4 regions of the Delftia sp. WSY_12 genome follow, and region 1 is predicted to be linked to each of the others. Evidence: predicted binding sites of a transcription regulator. Region 1 holds the regulator's gene; each other region holds the start of a gene.
The links. Region 1 encodes FNR, which switches genes on or off when oxygen is low (the NO sensors DNR and NnrR bind a similar motif). Its sites were predicted from a motif close to TTGATNNNNATCAA; they were not measured.

Region 2: the regulator FNR is predicted to act here: its motif matches at 2,302-2,315, upstream of dsrO (sulfate reduction electron transfer complex DsrMKJOP subunit DsrO).
Region 3: the regulator FNR is predicted to act here: its motif matches at 3,368-3,381, upstream of ACF8LI_RS22365 (3-hydroxybenzoate 6-monooxygenase).
Region 4: the regulator FNR is predicted to act here: its motif matches at 2,341-2,354, upstream of clpB (ATP-dependent chaperone ClpB).

The regions. Positions count from the first base shown of each region.
Region 1 covers NZ_JBICKW010000009.1:235,397-240,217, reverse strand. Annotated here, with positions in the region: gene ccoG (cytochrome c oxidase accessory protein CcoG) at 1-1,214, shown strand, start outside; gene ACF8LI_RS05340 (FixH family protein) at 1,272-1,586, shown strand; gene ACF8LI_RS05335 (hypothetical protein) at 1,769-2,056, shown strand; gene fnr (fumarate/nitrate reduction transcriptional regulator Fnr) at 2,138-2,857, opposite strand; gene hemN (oxygen-independent coproporphyrinogen III oxidase) at 3,019-4,401, shown strand; gene ACF8LI_RS05320 (sulfite exporter TauE/SafE family protein) at 4,407-4,821, shown strand, end outside.
Region 2 covers NZ_JBICKW010000016.1:215,706-220,526, reverse strand. Annotated here, with positions in the region: gene ACF8LI_RS10615 (tetrathionate reductase subunit A) at 1-203, opposite strand, end outside; gene nrfD (NrfD/PsrC family molybdoenzyme membrane anchor subunit) at 282-1,325, opposite strand; gene dsrO (sulfate reduction electron transfer complex DsrMKJOP subunit DsrO) at 1,342-2,187, opposite strand; gene ACF8LI_RS10600 (hypothetical protein) at 2,521-2,985, shown strand; gene ACF8LI_RS10595 (hypothetical protein) at 2,970-3,371, opposite strand; gene dsbG (thiol:disulfide interchange protein DsbG) at 3,383-4,189, opposite strand; gene ACF8LI_RS10585 (TlpA disulfide reductase family protein) at 4,186-4,821, opposite strand, start outside.
Region 3 covers NZ_JBICKW010000038.1:106,411-111,231, reverse strand. Annotated here, with positions in the region: gene maiA (maleylacetoacetate isomerase) at 1-249, opposite strand, end outside; gene ACF8LI_RS22375 (fumarylacetoacetate hydrolase family protein) at 269-976, opposite strand; gene ACF8LI_RS22370 (cupin domain-containing protein) at 1,015-2,052, opposite strand; gene ACF8LI_RS22365 (3-hydroxybenzoate 6-monooxygenase) at 2,069-3,277, opposite strand; gene ACF8LI_RS22360 (MarR family winged helix-turn-helix transcriptional regulator) at 3,482-4,018, shown strand; gene ACF8LI_RS22355 (LysR family transcriptional regulator) at 4,033-4,821, shown strand, end outside.
Region 4 covers NZ_JBICKW010000012.1:90,084-94,904, reverse strand. Annotated here, with positions in the region: gene clpB (ATP-dependent chaperone ClpB) at 1-2,245, opposite strand, end outside; gene ACF8LI_RS05985 (AraC family transcriptional regulator) at 2,379-3,287, opposite strand; gene ACF8LI_RS05980 (DMT family transporter) at 3,392-4,285, shown strand; gene moaE (molybdopterin synthase catalytic subunit MoaE) at 4,295-4,756, opposite strand.

The sequences.
Region 1 (4,821 bases):
TGGGTGCGCGGCGCTTTTACCTGTTCGGGCTGGTGCTGTACCCGCAGGATTTCATCTACCTGGCGGGCCTGCTGATCATCTCGGCGCTGGCGCTGTTCCTGTTCACGGCCGTGGCCGGTCGCCTGTGGTGCGGCTTTTCCTGCCCGCAGACGGTCTACACCGAAATCTTCATGTGGGTGGAGCGCAAGGTCGAGGGCGACCGCAGCGCGCGCATGCGCCTGGACAAGAACGGCTGGACCTTTGAAAAGCTCTGGAAGAAGTCGCTCAAGCAGTTGCTGTGGATTGCCATTGCCCTGTGGACCGGCTTCACCTTCGTGGGCTATTTCGTGCCCATCCGCGAGCTGGGCGGCGAGCTGCTGGCGCTGCAGGGCAGCTGGCAGGTTTTCTGGGTGCTGTTCTACGGCTTCGCCACCTATGGCAACGCCGGCTACATGCGCGAGCAGGTCTGCAAGTACATGTGCCCCTATGCGCGCTTTCAGAGCGCCATGTTCGACCGCGACACCATGATCGTCAGCTACGACACGGGCCGGGGCGAGCCGCGCGCGCCGCGCACCAAGAAGGTGGACTACAAGGCCCAGGGCCTGGGCGACTGCATCGACTGCAAGATGTGCGTGCAGGTCTGCCCCGTGGGCATCGACATCCGCAACGGCCTGCAGTACGAATGCATAGGCTGCGGTCTGTGCATAGACGCCTGCAATTCCATCATGGACAAGATGGAGTATCCGCGCGGCCTCATCCGGCTGACCACGCAGAACGCCATGGCCGGCCTGTGGCGGCGGGCCCAGGTGCTGCGCCGCATCTTCCGTCCGCGCGTGCTGGTCTACTCGGCCGTGCTGATCGGCCTGAGCATGGCCATGATCGTGAGCCTGGCGCTGCGCCAGTCGGTCAAGGTCGACGTGATACGCGACCGGGCATCGCTGTCGCGCATCGTCGCGGGCGGCAAGCTGGAAAATGTCTACCGCCTGCAGATCATGAATGCCACCGAGCAGGCCCAGCGCTACCGCATCAGCGCCCATGGCCTCGACGGGCTGGGGCTGGCGTCCGAGCAGGAGGTCGAGGTCGGCCCGGCCGAGACGCGCGGCATTGCGGCGCGGCTGCAGATTCCCTACGGTTCCGCCGAGCCGGGCTCGCACACAGTATTCTTCGATATCGATGCCGTGCATTCAGGCGCGGGACGCGCGTCCGAAAAGGCCGTCTTCCTGGTGCCCCGGTGATATGTCTGGCCGGTGCCGCCCAGGCTGCGCCGGCTGTTTGAAAGAAAGAGGTTATCCATGTCTTCCAGTCCCGCAGTCTCCGCGCCCGCCACGGCCCCTTCGCATCCGGACGCCGGCAAGCCCTGGTGGAAGTTCGCCCATGTCTGGCTCGTGGTGGCCGGCCCGGCCGCCGTCGTGGTGGCTGGCGTGGTCACGGCCGTCATTGCGATCAATGGCGCCGATCCCGTGATCGATCCTGACTATTACCGCAATGGCATCACCATCAACGAGCGTGCCGATGGCGTGCGTGAAGTGCCCAAGAGCCTGGCGCCCGCGGTCACCGGCCGCAACCACGCGGCCACGCCCGCGCAGGACCATCCCACGGACCGCTGAACGCAGGAAAATGCCGTGCACAAGGCCGCAGTCGCGGCCTTTTTTGCATGGTGGATGGCATCTCCAGCATGCGCGAGGGCCAAGGGTTTCCTACAGGCAGTGCAGGGTGCGCAGGGCTTGGCACGGTGCGAGGGCGGCGCGCACAATGAAAGCCACCCCTCGACAGCTCAAGGAGATCGCTGATGTTGGCCCAACGCTGGATGTGGATTGCCTGGCCGGCCTTTCTGGCCGCCGCCGTGATGGAGATGCTGGTATTCGCCTTCGTGGACCCGCTGGAGCTGCACTGGCTCGGCGACCTGGGCTGGTCGCGGCAGGGAATCTACACGCTGGCCTTCTTCGCCTTCTGGGGTGTGACCATGCTGTCCAGCCTCATGACCACCATGCTGGGACGCTCCACGCACGATCTCAACGACGGCGTGGTCTCCGAGCCGGACCCAAATCTGGCCATGCAGGGCCTGGGGCGCGATTGAACCTGCGTGCACTGCAATGGCAATGAACAAGGCCCGCGATCGCGGGCCTTGTTCATTGCCGGGGGGCGGGGTCTTGCGGCCTCACTGGCACTGCTGGCTGTTGACGATGCGCTTGAGCGCGTCCGTGTCCAGGATGCGCAGATGGCGCTGGCGCACCTCGATGATGTTTTCCTCGGCAAACTTCGAGAAGGTGCGGCTCACCGTCTCCAGCTTCAGGCCCAGGTAGCTGCCGATTTCCTCGCGCGTCATGCGCAGCACCAGTTCCGACTTGGAAAAGCCCCGGGCGTGCAGGCGCTGCACCAGGTTGAGCACGAAGGCGGCCAGGCGCTCCTCGGCACGCATGCTGCCCAGCAGCAGCATCACGCCATGCTCGCGCACGATCTCGCGGCTCATGACCTTGTGCACATGGTTTTGCAGGGCCGTGACCTCGCGCGACAGGTCCTCCAGCTTGTCGAAGGGCATGACGCAGACCTCGGCGTCTTCCAGCGCGACCGCATCGCAGGTGTGGTGGTCGTTGACGATGCCATCCAGGCCGATGATCTCGCCGGCCATCTGAAAGCCCGTGACCTGGTCGCGCCCGTCCTCGGTGGCCACGCAGGTCTTGAAGAAGCCCGTGCGGATGGCGTACAGCGAGGTGAAGGACTCACCGTTGCGAAACAGCAGGCCGCCGCGCTTGACCTTGCGGCGCGTGGCCACGATGTCGTCGATGCGCTGCATCTGCTCGGCATCCAGGCCCATGGGCATGCACAGCTCGCGCAGGTTGCAATTGGAACAGGATGCTTTGATGGTCTGAAGGTTCATGGAGTAAACATCAGCGGCGCAGCAGTGCGCCGGCGGTGACCTCGTGGATGGCGATGAGTTGGATCAAATTGTCGCAGCACTGCCGCGAACAACTCTTGATATGAGTCAAGGACGCGGCCAATGGGCTGCGGCACAGTGGACGACATTAGAGGAAAAAACCCATGACCGCTGTCACCCCAGAGCTGCTGCGTCGCTTCGACGTACCGGGGCCCCGATACACCTCGTTCCCCACGGCCGATCGTTTCGTGGAGGCTTTCGGTGCTGAAGACTATATCCTGGCACTTGAGCACCGCAAATCGAGTACCGCAGCGCGGGCCATGCCTTTGTCGCTGTATGTGCATGTGCCGTTCTGCGAGTCGCTGTGCTACTACTGCGCCTGCAACAAGATCGTGACGCGCCACCACGATCGCGCGGCCGTCTACCTGGACTACCTGGCGCGCGAGATGGCCTTGCACACGGCCCATTGCGGCAAGGGCCAGGCCGTCAGCCAGTTGCACCTGGGCGGCGGCACGCCCACCTTCTTCTCGGACGATGAGCTGCGCACGCTGATGGCCCTGCTGCGCGAGCATTTCAAGCTGGAGCCGGGCGGCGAATACTCCATCGAGGTCGATCCGCGCACCGTCAGCGTCGAACGCCTGGCCGTGCTCAAGGAGCTGGGCTTCAACCGCCTGAGCTTCGGCGTGCAGGACTTCGACGAACAGGTGCAGATCGCCGTGCACCGCGTGCAGCCGGCCGAGCAGGTGTTCGCGCTGGTGGCAGCCGCACGGCAGCTGGGCTTTGCCTCCATCAACGTGGACCTGATCTACGGCCTGCCCAAGCAGACGCCCGAGTCCTTCGAGCGCACGCTGGCCCAGGTCAATGCGCTGCGGCCCGACCGCATCGCGCTCTATGCCTATGCCCACCTGCCCGAGCGCTTCAAGCCGCAGCGGCGCATCGCGGCCGAGGACCTGCCCCAGGGCGCCGACAAGCTGGCCATGCTCTCGCGCTCCATCGCGGCCTTCATGGACGGCGGCTATGTCTACGTGGGCATGGACCACTTCGCCTTGCCCGAGGACGCGCTGGCCGTGGCCAAGCGCCAGGGCCGGCTGCATCGCAACTTCCAGGGCTACAGCACCCAGCCCGACTGCGACCTGATTGCGCTGGGCGTGTCGGCCATCGGCAAGGTGGGGGCCAGCTACAGCCAGAACGCCAAGACGCTGGAGGAGTACTACGACGCCATCGACGCCGGCCACCTGCCCGTGGTGCGCGGCCTGGCACTGTCGCGCGATGATCTGGTGCGGCGCGCCGTCATCATGGCCATCATGTGCCAGGGCGCCGTGCTGTTCGAGCCCATGGAGCAGGCCTGGCTGCTGGGCTTTCGCGAGTATTTCGCCCCCGAGCTGGCGGCGCTTCAGGACCTGCAGGCCAAGGGGCTGGTGCAGATCAGCGACGAGGGATTCCAGGTCACGCCCATGGGCTGGTACTTCGTGCGTGGCGTGGCCATGCTGTTTGACCGATATCTGCAGGCCGACAAGAACCGGGCGCGGTTTTCGAGGATCATCTAGGCCCCATGCTGTTGTCGCTGCTCTGGACCGCTTTGATCATGGGGCTCGTCGGCGGGCCCCATTGCCTTGCCATGTGCGCCGCGCCCTGCGGCGTGGTCACGGGCGGGGCGGGGCAGGGCACGGTACAGGGTGGTGGGCAGGTGGTCGCCGTCCATGGACTGCAAAGCCGGCTGTGGCTGCGCACGGCGCTGTTCCATGGCGGGCGGCTGGCCGGCTATGCCAGCCTGGGCGCTGCCTCGGCGCTGGCCATGGAAAGCCTGTCCTGGCTCACCAGCCAGACCACGGCGCTGCAGCCGTTCTGGACGCTGACCCATGTCGCCGTGATGGCCTGGGGCCTGGCCATGATGGTGCAGGCCCGCCAGCCCGCCTGGCTGGAGTCTGCGGGCCGCGCCGCCTGGCGGCGCGTGCAGCCCTGGGTGT
Region 2 (4,821 bases), on a different contig from region 1:
CCGCGCGTGGCGCTGGCCGTGGGCGTGCCCGAGCTGCCTGTCACCAGGCCCTTGGCGCCACGTGCCAGCGTCTCGCCGTAGCCGGCCGCAAAGGCGGCCAGCCCACCGGCGGTGAGGCCACCGCGCAGCAGCAGGCGGCGGCGGGCGGCCTCGGCATCCAGGGAATCTTCGGGGGCTTGGGGGAGTTTCTTCTTGTCGGTCATGAAAGGCTTTCTGTGGCGCGGCCGGCCGGTGGCGGGCCGCGCTCCGTGAATGGGTGAGGGGTCGTCAGGGCGGCGGTGTCAGACGGCGCGGGCCGCGGCCGAGCGCGCGGGAAACAGCTCCAGCGCCCAGGTGGCCAGCGTCACCAGTGCAATGCACAGGCCGGCCACGCCCAGCATGCCCAGCAGGCCGTCGCCGCCCAGCGGCATGTGGTAGATGTACAGGCCCGCGCCGTACTTGGGCACGCCTTGCACGCCCATGAACAGCGCCCAGCGGAAGGCCCAGGCCGCGGCGGCCAGGCCCAGCCCCAGGGCCAGCGTGTAGCGCGGGCAGGCCATGCGCTGACCACCCCGCACCAGGGCCCACAGCAAGGCGGCACCGGCCACGGCCGAGCCCAGCATGCTCAGGCGCCAGACCGGAAACTGCTGCCACAGCTGCAGCGCCGACTGGAAGGAGCGGCCCTGGCCCAGCCAGCCGGCAACGGCCCAGACCACCACCATGGCCAGCAGGCACAGCGCCAGCGCCAGGCCCAGCATGCGCAGCGCCTGCAGGGCGCCGGCATCGGGGCGGTGGCGGGCGGGCAGAAAGCGCGCCGTCACCAGCATGCAGCCCACCGTGGCCAGCCAGCCCGTGAGTGCCAGGTTCAGCGGCACCCACAGCGTGTTCCACAGCGGGCGCGAGCGCACGGCCATCAGCTCGGCGCCGGTATAGGCGGTGATGGTCAGCGCCGACACGGCCAGCAGCGGCGCCAGCCAGCGCAGCCACTGCGGCCGGCCCAGCCACCAGGCCAGCACGAAGGCCAGCGCCAGTCCCACGAAGACGGGCAGCAGCAGGGCGCCCACCGACATCCACGACCACGGCGTGAAGTGCGCATAGAAATGCCAGAAGCGCGCAGGCTGGTGCAGGTCGGCCAGCAGCGACACGGGCGCGGCGATGGCGCTGACGGCCAGCACCAGCACGGCGGCCGGCAGCAGGCGCGCCATGGCGCTGGCGCGCGGCGCCCAGGTGCAGGCGGCGGCCAGCAGGGCGGCGCCCGTGGCAATGCCGGCCAGGAAGAAGTACTGCACGGCCCAGGGCAGCCAGGCCGATTCGTAGGCGGGGGTCAGGAGTTCGACGATGTGCATGGGGTGCTCCTTGCGTTCAGTGGGAAGTGACCAGCCGCACGCTGGCCTGCCCGTCCACGCCGTCGACGAAGGCGTCGGGCAATCCCAGGTAGTACACATGCGGGTCCGTGCCCATGGCGGGCTTGAGCACCTTGAGGTCCTTGGCGTGCTCGCGCATGCGCTGGCGGATCTCGCTGCCCTCGTCGTTGAGGTCGCCGATCACGCGGGCGCCGCCCACGCAGCTTTCCACGCAGGCCGGCAGCAGGCCGGCTTCCAGGCGGTGCTCGCAGAAGGTGCACTTGTCGGCGGTCTGCGTCTCGTGGTTGATGAAGCGCGCGTCATAGGGGCAAGCCTGCACGCAGTAGCCGCAGCCCACGCAGCGCTCGTTGTCCACCAGCACGATGCCGTCGCTGCGCTGGAAGGTGGCCTGCACCGGGCAGACCGGCACGCAGGGCGGGTTGTCGCAGTGGTTGCACAGGCGCGGCAGGTTGAGCATGGCCGGCGGCAGGTCCTCGTTGCCCGCGTGCTGCACCTCGTACTGCAGCACCGTGGTGCGGAACTGGCCCAGCGGCGGCAGGTTCTCCATGGAGCAGCTCACCGTGCAGGCCTGGCAGCCTATGCAGCGGCGCAGGTCCACCAGCATGCCGTAGCGCTTGCCGGCCTCGCCGGGGCGGCGCGGCGGCTGGAAACCCGTGGTGCTGGGCGCGGCCGCCGCCACGGGCAGGGCCACGGCCGCCATGGCGGCGGCCAGCAGGTCCTGCAGGAAGCCGCGCTTGCCTGCGGCGGGCTGCGCATGGGAGAGGGTAGGGGCGAGGATGTCCTGGGTGGAGGGCTTGCAGCTGCAGTCGTTGCAGCCGCTGCCGGCGCGGGATGTTTTTGGCATGGCCTGTCTTTCATCGTCCTGCGGCCACGGATCGTGGTCGCTCAAACTCAATAAAGCATTAAAAATATGCTTTTTATATTGAATTTAATATATGAAATTCAGGGCCTTGGCGGCTTGATGTGAGTCAAGCAATGGGCTTGCAAAGCGCCACCGACTGCCTGCCATGGACAGGCGCCCAAGGCAGTCCATAGCGTGTGGCGCAGGGATTAAGACGGGGTTAACAGGGTGACTGCATTCCTCGGGAATGCGGGACGCGTATCGGAAATCACCCTCTTGTTTCCGCGCGCGGCCCCGGTCTACGCTGCTTGTGTCGCCACTGCCAAGGAGTTCTCCATGAACCACGCCCTGAACAGCCTTGCTTCGAAACTGGACCTTGCCGCCGAAGCCGGTGAGCACCTGAGGCTGCAATTCACACAGGCCTGCGTGGACCGCATCGCGCACCTGCTGGAAGACCCGGACGTCATCCGCTGCGCACAAGGCCTTCGCCGCTACCTGGACGGCCAGATCGACAGGCAGGAGCTGGACCGCCTGGCTCGCGAGGCCGCCAGCCTGGCCAACCACCACCAGGGATCACGCTCCCTCGACGGCTGCGGCCATGCCGCCGTGTCCGCCACCTATGCCACGGCCCACGGCCTGGCGGGCCGGGCGCTGCAGGCGGCCGACTATGCGGCCTATGCCATGGTCTATGGCGAGGGCGGCCACGGCGCCGTCACGGACCGCGAGTCGTTCGAGCCTGAATACCAATGGCAGGCGCGCTGCCTTGCCTCGCTGGCGCAGGCCGCTCAGCAGCGCACGTAGCACCAGGCCGACTGCTGCAGCAGGGCCAGTGACTCGATGCCGCCCTGCGGCAGCACGCGCATGCCGGCAGGCGCCTCGCGGCCCAGCTTCCTGAGCGTGTTCGGGCAGACCAACGCATGGGCCAGGGCCTCTGCATCCAGATGCTGCGGCGTGCCCGGCGCGGCGTCCAGCAGCGCCTCGACGGCCGGGCCGTTGATGACGATGCGGACTTCGGCACCGGGCCGGTCCTGGCGCAGGTTGGCCAGATTGCTGCGCGCACGGGCCAGGGCGCCGGGTGTGGGCGCATGCAGCACGATGCGCAGCGGCGGCGCATCCGGCCGGGTAGGGAACAGGTCGCTCCAGTCGCTGGAGGAGGTGGAAGCTGCGGGAGAACGGCTTGTGCTCATGGTCGTCCTCATCATTTCCTGCCACGCGGCCCCATGACCTCTTCCAGCAGGCCCGGCGGCAGGCCGGTGCGTACCTGCACCAGCCCCTTGTCATCCTTCCAGACCAGGGCCGGCGTGGCACGCAGGCCCCAGGTGGACATCAGCGAGGCATGGCTGGCCAGCACCTGCCGCGTGGCCTGCGGCACCGGGGCCAGCGGCGTGGCGCCCGCGCCTTCTGCGCTGGCGCGGCCGGCCTTGGCATAGGCACGTGCGTGCTCGGCCAGGGCCTGCTCTGGCTGGCGCGCGGTCAGCATGGCGGCGGCCTTGCCCTCGCTGCTGGGCTTGAGGATGCCCACCAGAATGTGGCGCAACTGCACCTGGCCGCTCTCCACCCAGGGCCGGGCATCGTTCCACAGCTGGTTGCAATAGGGGCAGTTGGGGTCGGTGAACACATAGACCGTGCGCGGCGCGTCGGCGCGGCCATCCGGTATGGATTGGGCGCGCTGCACATCGCTCCACAGTTGCTCGCCCATGGGCTTTTGCACGGCGGCCTGCAGGGCCTGGGCGTTCACGTCGCGGCCCTGGGCATCGATCACCGTGCCCAGCACCCAGTGCTTGCCGTCAGGCATGCGGTAGATGGGCACGGGCTGGCGGTCGCGGTAGGCGGCCCAGGCCTTGAGTCCGCCCACGGCCGGCAGCGGTCCCACCAGGGTCAGTCCCTGCTGGGCCAGGAAATCCTCCGATGGCAGCTCGGACGCCGCAGCCGGCAGGGCCAAGGCTGCCGACAGTGCCAGGGCTCCTGCCAGTGCAGGCAGGGGGAACAGGGGGGAAGCGCTCATGAACATTCCTTCAGATGCTGGGCCAGGCTGGCGCGCGACAGCTCGCCCATGCGCATGCCGCACAGCCGGCCGTCGGCGCCATAGAAATAGGTGGAAGGCAGGCCCCGCTGGCGCCAGTGCCGGCCGGCCTGCTGCTGCGGGTCGAACAGCACCTGGGCCAGCGGCAGCGGGGCCGTCGCCTGCTCGCGCCGCAAATAGCCCATCACGGCCTCTGCCGTCTCGCCCTGGTTGATCCAGATGAAACGCACATCGGGCCGCTGCTGCTGGGCCTGGGCCAGCACCGGCATCTCGCGCCGGCAGGGCGGGCACCAGGTGGCCCAGAGGTTGATCACCATGGGCTTGCCATCGGCCTGCTGCAACTGCTGCAGAGAGACCGGCTGCGCCTGTCCGTTGACCAGGGTGAAGGCCGGCAGGGCCGGTGCATCTGCGGAGGGCAGCGCCTGCAGCAGGCTGCCCAGCACCAGCAGGGCCGCCCCCGCGCCCAGCGCCAGCCCTGTGGCGCGGCGCAGCACCGGGGAGCGGCGGCTGCGCCACAGCATGTACAGCAGCGCGGCCAGCAGGCCGGCCCACAGGTTCCATCCCCCGTCGCGGATATCGATGATGCGGCCTGCGAAGGCAGGCATCCCGCTCCA
Region 3 (4,821 bases), on a different contig from region 1:
CAGCAGCGGCGGCTCGGGGTGGCGCTCCTCCAGCCATTCGATGATGGCCGGCGACTGGATCAGCGTGCGGCCATCGTCCAGTGTCAGCACCGGCACCAGGCCCTGCGGGTTGACCTGCTTGAACGGCGCCTGGGCCTGCTCGTCCACGCGCAGGTCCACGGGGAAGTAGTCAGCGCGCAGGCCCTTGAGGTTGAGCGCGATGCGCAGGCGGTGCGAGGTGCCGCTGCGGAAAAAGCTGTAGAGCTTCATGGTGGTGGTCTCCCGGGTCTTATTCAGGCTGGCCCACGGTGAGCGCGATCTCGCCCACGCCCTGCACATGGCCGGTGATGCGGTCGCCCGGCAGCACGGCGCCCACGCCTTCGGGCGTGCCCGTGTAGATGAGGTCGCCGGGTTGCAGGTGATAGAACAGCGAGAGGTCGGCAATGATTTCGCGGATGTTCCAGATCAGCTTGTCCACGTCGGACTGCTGCCTGGTCTCGCCATTGACGGCCAGTGCAATGGCGCCGGATTCGATCACCTGCCCCGGCATGGGCACGATCTCGCTGGCCACCGAGGACTGCTCCACATCCTTGCCCAGGTCCCAGGGCCGGCCCTTGTCGCGCGCCACCAGCTGCAGGTCGCGGCGCGTCATGTCCAGGCCGCAGGCGTAGCCGTAGATGTGTTCATGGGCCTGGTCCGCCGCAATGCGAAAGCCCGCCTTGCCGATGGCCACCACCAGTTCCATCTCGAAGTGGTAGTTGTTCGTCTCGGGCGGGTAGGCCACGGTGGCACCCGATTCGGTCAGCGTGGACGGCGCCTTGGTGAAGTAGAAGGGGCGCTCCACGCTCTTGTCCACCGGGCGGCCCATCTCGACGGCATGGGCGTGGTAGTTGCGGCCCACGAAGAACAGGCGGTTCACGGGCAGGCGCTGCGTGCTGCCGCGCACGGGCAGGGATTGGACGGGGGGCGGGGTCCAGAGGTATTGGGGGGCGGTCATGGTATTGGCGATGGGGGAGTAAAGAGACATCGGAGGATTCAAGGCCGGACCTCGTAGAGGCCCAGCTTTCGGTGCAAAGGCGCCTCGTCGGCCAGGAAGAGGAAGGCGGGCTCGCTGGCGCTGGCATTGGCCAGCGTGGCGGGCGCCCAGCCGGGCACGCAGCAGGTGTCGGCCGGGGCCAGGTCGAAATGGCGGTCCACGGCGGCCACGCTGGCGCCGCCCTCGATGACATGGAACACGCAGGCCGGCGAGCGCGCGGGCAACTGCAGCGTCTGGCCCGGGCGCAGCATCAGCGCGTAGAAGCCCAGGATGTTTTCGCAGTCGGCCCCGGTCTCGGGGTTGGTGTAGGCCAGCTGCACGCAGTCCAGATCGGGGCGGTCGGCGGCCAGCTCCAGCAGCGCGGCGCGGGCATCCTTCCACGGGTAGCGCAGCATGGGGTAGGCCTTGGCGCTGCGGGCGAACACCTGCGTGGGCGCCAGGCCGCCGCGCGCATATGCCCGGTCGCCACGGCCGGGCAGGGCGGGCTGGCGCGGGCCGTCCACGTGGTAGGTGACTTCCAGGTAGTAGGCCAGGGGCAGGTCCAGCACATCGAGCCAGACCACGGGCTCGTCGCCGTCATGGCCATGCTCGTGCCACAGGCCCGTGGGCGTGAGGATCAGGTCGCCGCGCTCCATGGGGCATTTCTCGCCGTCGACCAGACTCCAGGCGCCCTGGCCTTCCACCACCATGCGCACGGCATTGGGCGTGTGGCGGTGCGAGGGCGCCCACTCGCCGGGCAGCAGCAGCTGCATGCCCAGGTAGATGGAGGAGCTGGCCTGCATCTTCTCCAGCCCATGGCCGGGGTTGGCCAGCACCAGCACGCGGCGCTCGGCCTTTTCGATGGGCGTCAGCTCGCCGGCCTGCATGAGCAGCGGGCGGATGGACTGGTACGGCCAGGCAATCGGCTGGGTGCGCGGGCGCGGCGTGTGCGGCGGCATCACGTTGCGCAGGCTGGGCCACAGCGGCACCAGGTTGTTGCGCGCGAGTTCGTCGCGGTAGTCCTGGGGCAGGTCTTCCAGGCGGCCAAGTTCTTGCATGGCGGTCTCCTTGTGTTCAGTCTTCGGAGAGGCAGGTTTCGGCCTTCCAGCCGTACAGCCATTCCATGGCGTCGTAGAAACGCTGGGGCGTGCGGCCCTTCCAGAGGTCGTTGCGCACCAGGCGCTCCACGCCGCTGGCGTGGAAGATGCGGCCCATCTCGCGCGCGGACAGCACCACGCGCGCCGTGCGGGCGATGCGCGAGCGCTCGTACAGCCGCAGCGCCTGCGGCCAGTCGTTGCCGCAGTGCTTGAGCGCCTGGCCCAGCGTCACCGCGTCTTCCAGCGCCATGCAGGCGCCCTGGGCGATGTACTGCAGGGTGGGGTGTGCGGCATCGCCCAGCAGCGTGGCGCGGCCGAAGCTCCACTGGCCAATGGGCTCGCGGTCGGCCGTGGCCCAGCGCTTCCAGCTTTTGGGCAGGTCTATGAGCTGGCGTGCGCGCGGGCAGCAGTCGCTGTAGTAGCTTTGCACCTCTTGGCGGCTGCCTTCGCGCACGCCCCATTCCTCCTGCTCGCGGCTGTGGAAGGTGACGACCACGTTGTACTGCTCGCCGCCGCGCAGCGGGTAGTGCACCAGGTGGTAGTTGGGGCCGACCCAGATGCTGGCCGCGTTCCAGCGCAGGTCCTCGGGGAAGTCGTTCTTCTCCACCACGGCGCGGTACACCACGTGGCCGGAGACACGCGCCGCATCGCCCACGTACTGCTGGCGCACCACGGACTTCACGCCATCGGCGCCGATCAGGGCCTGGCCCACATGGACCTGGCCGTGCTGGTCGCGCACGGTGACGGTGTCACCCTCCTGCTGCACGGCTTCGATGCGCGTGCCCGTCAGCGTCTCGATTTGGCCGTGGGTGCGCGCGCCTTCGAGCAGCGAGGTGTGGATGTCGGCGCGGTGGATCACCGCATACGGGTTGCCGAAGCGGGCGCGAAACGCCTCGCCCGTGGGAATGCGGCCGACCAGCCGCTCATCGAGCGCGTCGTGCATCACCATCTCGTCGGTATAGACGGCGCGGCCACGGGCCAGCTCGCCAATGCCCAGCGCGTCGAAGGCCGCGAATGCGTTGGGCCCCAGTTGTATGCCGGCGCCGATCTCGCCCAGCTGCGGCGCCTGCTCCAGCACCTTGACGGCAAATCCCTGGCGCGCCAGGGCCAGCGCGGCCGCCACGCCGCCAATGCCGCCGCCTGCCACAAGAACGGGCAGCGCCCGGGAAGAAATGCTGGTGTTCATGGATGTCCTGTGCTTCGTGGTGCGTGTCGCCAGCCTGCGGGTCAGCTGCGTCGCGACTAATTAAACAGTATGCTGACGATGAGTGTAGTGTTGATTTGCATCAGGCCAGCCTGGGGTTTCCCTGGATGCAGGCCAAACGGTGGTGGACAGCGTGTCCGGGTGAATCACCTGTCCGCCAGCCAACGCCAACGGAGGGCGCAGTTCATGCGAACATCTGCGCTTGCCCGCAGGGACCCGGAAAAGAGCGCAATGGCCATGGACTACCAACCCGCAGAACTAGAAAACTACCCCGGCTACCACATCCGCCGCCTGCAGCAGATCGCGGTGGCCGTCTTCATGGAAGAGACCCAGGAATTCGGCGTGACCCCCGTGCAGTACGCGGCGCTGTCGGCCGTGCTGCGCCAGCCCGGCGTGGACCAGCGCACGCTGGCGCGGATGATCGGTTTCGACACCTCCACCATTGGCAGCGTCATCGACCGGCTGGAGGCGCGCGGCCTCATGGTGCGCAACACCAGCCCGGCCGACCGGCGCGTGCGCCTGCTGTCGGTCACCGCAGAAGGCGCCGCGCTGCTGGCCGCTGCCGAGCCCTCGGTGCTGCGGGCCCAGCAGCGCATGCTGGAGCCGCTGCCGCAGGAGCAGCGGGGCCTGTTCATGGACATGATGGCCGTCCTGGTGCGGCAAAACGACGAGCTGGCGCGTGCGCCCAGCACGCTGGCCGCGCGCCGCGCCGCAGCCGACTGAGGCGGCCTCGACCCATGGACTGGGACCACCTGAGATTCTTTGGCGAGCTGGCGCGCAGCGGCAGCATGGCCGCCGCCGCGCGGCAACTGGGCGTGGAGCACACCACGGTGTCGCGCCGCATCCAGGCCCTGGAAAAGCAGCTGGGGGCCGTGCTCTTCGAGCGCGAAGCGGGCCAATGGCGGCCCACGGAGGCCGGCCGACAGCTGCTGGGCGTGGCAGACGCCATGCAGCGCGCCGCAGCCGGGCTGGAGCGCATGCCGCTGGCGGCGGAATCCACCAGCCAGGGCCCGTCCGGCCTGGTGCGCGTGGGCGCCACGGAGGGCTTCGGCACCCAGCTGCTGGCCCCGCAGCTGGCCGCGCTGACGCAGCGCCATCCGCTGCTGAGCATCGACCTGCTGGCCCTGCCGCGCCTGCTGCACCTGTCGCGGCGCGAGGCCGACATCGTCATCTCGCTGGAGCGCCCCACGCGCGGCTCGGCCGTGGTCACCAAGCTCACCGACTACCGGCTGTTCCTCTACGGCCAGCGCGAATACCTTGCGCGCCGCCCGCTGGTGGCGCGCACCGAGGACCTGCGCCACCACAGCTTCATCCACTATGTGGACGACCTGCTGTTCACGCGCGAGCTGCAGCTGCTGTCCACCCTGTTCCAGCCCGAGCGCTTTGCCTTTCGCAGCACCAGCATCACCGCCCAGTACGAGGCCGTGCGCGCCGGCGCCGGCCTGGCCGTGCTGCCCGCCTTCATCGCCGACCGCGACCCCGTGCTCAGTCGCGTGCTGCCCGCCGAGGCCTGCTTCACCCGCACC
Region 4 (4,821 bases), on a different contig from region 1:
CCCCCCAGACCGCGTCTTTCACATCATCGTAATCCTCGCCGACCATGGCCTGGATCAGCAAAGAGCCTATGTTGCTCGTCATCACGATGACCGTATTCTTGAAGTCCACGGTGCGGCCCTGGCCGTCGGTCAGCCGGCCGTCGTCCAGTACCTGCAGCAGCACGTTGAAGACGTCGGGATGGGCCTTCTCCACCTCGTCGAGCAGCAGCACGCTGTAGGGCTTGCGGCGAACGGCCTCGGTCAGGTAGCCGCCTTCCTCGTAGCCCACATAGCCGGGCGGCGCGCCGATCAGGCGGGCCACGGAATGCTTTTCCATGAACTCGCTCATGTCGATGCGCACCAGATGGTCTTCGCTGTCGAACAGGAAGCCGGCCAGCGCCTTGCACAGTTCCGTCTTGCCAACGCCCGTGGGGCCCAGGAACAGGAAGGAACCGGTGGGCCGGTTGGGATCGGACAGGCCCGAGCGCGAACGGCGGATGGCGTTGGCCACGGCCGAGATGGCCTCGTCCTGGCCGACGACGCGGTCATGCAGCCGGTCTTCCATGCGCAGCAGCTTGTCCTTCTCGCCCTGCATCATCTTGGCCACGGGAATGCCCGTGGCACGGCTGACCACCTCGGCAATCTCCTCGGCGCCCACATGGGTGCGCAGCAATCTGTGGGCGGGCGCACCGCCCTGCCCTTGCTCGCTGGCCTGGGCTTCATTGAGCTGCTTTTCCAGCGAGGGCAGCTTGCCGTACTGCAGCTCGGCCACCTTGTTGAAGTCGCCCTTGCGCTTGAGCTCGTCGATCTGGATACGGATCTGGTCGATCTCCTTGCGGATCTGCTCGGAGCCCTGGGCGCTGGCCTTCTCGCTCTTCCACACGTCTTCGAGGTCGGCGTACTCGCGCTCCAGGCTGCCGAGTTCCTCCTCGATCAGTTGCAGGCGCTTTTGCGAGGCCTCGTCCTTTTCCTTCTTCATGGCCTCGCGCTCGATCTTGAGCTGGATCATGCGGCGCTCGAGCTTGTCCATGACCTCGGGCTTGGAGTCGATCTCGATCTTGATCTTGGCCGCAGCCTCGTCGATCAGGTCGATGGCCTTGTCGGGCAGAAAGCGGTCGGTGATGTAGCGGTGGCTCAGCTCGGCCGCGGCCACAATGGCCGGGTCGGTGATGTCCACGCCGTGGTGGGCCTCGTAGCGCACCTGCAGGCCGCGCAGGATGGCGATGGTGTCCTCGACCGAGGGCTCCTCGACCAGCACCTTCTGGAAGCGCCGCTCCAGCGCCGCATCCTTTTCGATGTACTTGCGGTATTCATCGAGCGTGGTCGCGCCGATGCAGTGCAGCTCGCCGCGCGCCAGCGCAGGCTTGAGCATGTTGCCCGCATCCATGGCGCCATCGGCCTTGCCGGCGCCGACCATGGTGTGGATCTCGTCGATGAACAGGATGATGCGCCCCTCTTCCTGGGCCACTTCCTTGAGCACGGACTTCAGGCGTTCCTCGAAGTCGCCGCGGTACTTGGCGCCGGCCAGCAGGCCCGCCATGTCCAGCGACAGCACGCGCTTGTTCTTGAGGCTTTCGGGCACCTCGCCGGCCACGATGCGCTGGGCCAGGCCCTCGACAATGGCGGTCTTGCCCACGCCGGGCTCGCCGATGAGCACGGGGTTGTTCTTGCTGCGGCGCTGCAGCACCTGGATGGAGCGGCGGATTTCGTCGTCGCGGCCGATCACCGGATCCAGCTTGCCGATGCGCGCGCGCTCGGTCAGGTCCAGGGTGTATTTCTTGAGGGCCTCTCGCTGGCCTTCGCCTTCGGCGCTGTCCATGGTCTGGCCGCCGCGCACGGCGTTGATGGCCGACTCCAGGCTGGAGCGCGTCACGCCGCTTTCCTTGAGCAGTTGGCCCGCACGCGTGGAGGCGCCGCTGCTGTCGGTCAGCGCCAGCAGGAACAGCTCGCTGGCAATGAACTGGTCGCCGCGCTTGAGGGCTTCCTTCTCGGTCGCCTGCAGCAGCCGGCCCAGCTCGGAGCCGACCTGCACCTGGTCCTGGTGCTGCACGCGCGGCAGATCGGCCAGGGCCTTCTCGGCCGCGGCCTGCAGCTGGCCCACGTTGGCGCCGGCGCGCTGCAAGAGCGAGCGCGGACCGTCGTCCTGGCGCAGCAGCGCCACGAGCAGGTGCAGGGGTTCGATATTGGATTGGTCACCGCCCAGGGCCAGCGTTTGCGCGTCGGCCAGGGCTTCCTGGAACTTGGTTGTCAGTTTGTCGATTCGCATGGTGTTTCTTTTCGCTCCTGAAACAGGGTCATTGCGATTTATCTGATACCGGCAGGGCAAATTTCAAGCCATGCCCGGCCCGCAAGGACAGACGCTTGCGCCAGATCAAGGCCGGCGAGGCCGGCCATCCTTCTCAAGCATTGCGCTGAAAGATCGAGAACTGCGTAGGCGTAACGCCCAAATGCGCCCGGAAGCTGCGCACCAGGTGGCTGGCGCTGGAAAAGCCGCAATCCAGCGCCAGCTCGGCCAGCGGCGGCACGTTGCGCGCAGACAGGGCGCGCCGTGCCCGGGCCAGGCGCTGCTGCAGCACCCATTCGTGCACCGTGCAGCCCATGCTCTGGCGGAACATGCGTGCGAAATGGAATTCCGAAAGGCAGGCCTGTCTCGCCAGTGCCGGCAGCGACACGGCCTTGGAGTCATGCAGATGCGCCTCGATATGGGCAAGCACCCTGCGCCGCACGGCCGCAGAGAGCCCGCCCAGCGGCCGCTGCAGCGCCTGCACCTGGCGCGGCGTGGCGGACTGCAGCACCAGCCGGTCCACCAGTTGCTGGCCAATGGCATCGGCCGCCAGTTGCTGCTGCGGGTCCTGCCAGTCCAGTTGCATCAGCGCACGGGCACCGGCGTGGAAGGCCTGATCGTCCCCGTAGATCTGCGCACGCAAGGTGCGCGAGCGGGGCTCGGCATCCAGCATGCGGACCACGCGCCCCGCCCAAGCCAGGTCGGACACATACAGGTGTAGGAACTGCACGGGCGATCGCACCAGCCAGTGCGATTCGTCCTCTGGCGTGAAGATGCAGATGCGCCCCGGCGCCCCCATGGCCTCGGGCCGCGCCTTGAGTTGCGAGCCCTCGCCGCCGGCCAGGTAGACCGACAAGGTGTGGTGGCCTGGCTGGCAGTAGCGCACCTCGTCGTCCACATTGGCCCAGACGGCCAGCTCCACCCCCTCGCTCAGGCGCACGCGCCGCTGCAGCCTGGCCTTGGAGCGTGACAGCACCTGGCACAGGTGGCTGGATGGCAGCTCGGGCAGCGGCGTGGGCGTCATGGCAGCGATTGTGGTCCCGCGGCCATACCGACGCATGGCGCCAGGCCATCAAACCGCAGGAATCTGCCATGCCCGCCCAGCCTGCGGCGCCATCATCACCGGCCATGACTGCCACCCTCTATGCCCTGGTCGTGTTGATCTGGGGTTCGACCTGGATCGCCCTGAAGCTGCAGCTGGGCGCCGTGCCCGTGGAGCTGTCCATTGCCTACCGCTTTGCGCTGGCCGCCGTGCTGATGTTCGCCTGGCTGGCCTGGTCGCGCCAGCTGCGCGTGCCCCGCGGCCCGGCGCTGCCGCGCGTGCTGGCCCAGGGCCTGTGCCTGTTCAGCTTCAACTTCGTGTGCTTCATGCATGCCAGCGAGACGCTGGCCAGCGGCCTGGCCGCCGTGGTGTTCTCCAGCGCCAATCTCTGGAACGCGCTGCTGGCGCGCATCATCCACGGCCGCAGGCTCGCGCGCCATGTGCTGGCCGGCAGCCTCTTCGGCCTTGCAGGCCTGGTGGCGCTGTTCTGGCCCGAGCTGCGCGCAGGCCGGCATGCCAGCCTGCCCGGCCTGGCCTGGGCGGTGCTGGGCACGCTGTGCTTTTCCTGCGGGAACATGCTGTCGGCCTCGCTGCAGTCCATGGGCTGGCGGCCCGCACAGACCAATGCCTGGGGCATGCTGGCCGGCACGCTGCTGCTGACCGGCTATGCGCTGGTGGCAGGCCTGCCCTGGCGCTTCGATGCCAGCTGGACCTATGTGGGCTCCTGGCTGTACCTGGCCATTCCGGGCTCGGTGATCGCGTTCACGGCCTACCTGACCCTGGTCGGACGCCTGGGCCCCGAGAAGGCGGCGTATGCGACGGTGCTGTTCCCCATCGTTGCGCTCAGTATCTCGGCCCTTTTTGAAGGCTATGTGTGGACGCCGCTGGCCGTGGGTGGCCTGCTGCTGGTGATGTTCGGCAACCTGCTGGTGTTCCGGCCGCCGCAATGGTTGCGGGGTGCCGCACTGCGCAGGGCCTGAAGCGTCAGCTCACTGGCGCCAGCGCGCCAGCGCCTCTTCGTCGCTGACGCGCGCGTCCACCCAGCGCGCGCCCTCGGGCGTCTGTTCCTTCTTCCAGAAAGGCGCCAGCGACTTGAGGTAGTCCATGATGTATTCGCAGGCCTGGAAGGCCATGCCCCGGTGCGATGCGGTGACGGCCACGAGCACGATCTGGTCCATGGGCTGCAGCGGGCCGATGCGGTGGATGACGCGCGCGCCATGGATGCCGAAGCGCTGCACGGCCTCGTCGATGATGGCCTCGATGGATTTCTCGGTCATGCCCGGATAGTGCTCCAGCTCCATGCTGGCCACGGTGGCGCCCTCGTTGCGGTCGCGCACGGTGCCTATGAAGCTGCAGACCGCCCCCACGCGGGCGTCGCCGGAGCGCAGGGCGGCGAGTTCGGCCGATACGTCGAAATCCTCGGTCTGGATGGATACACGGGCTGCTTGCATGCCCGCATTGTCGCAGGGCGGCGGCGCGCCAGAAGGCGATGAACGCGGTAGCATTGCCCTCCCCC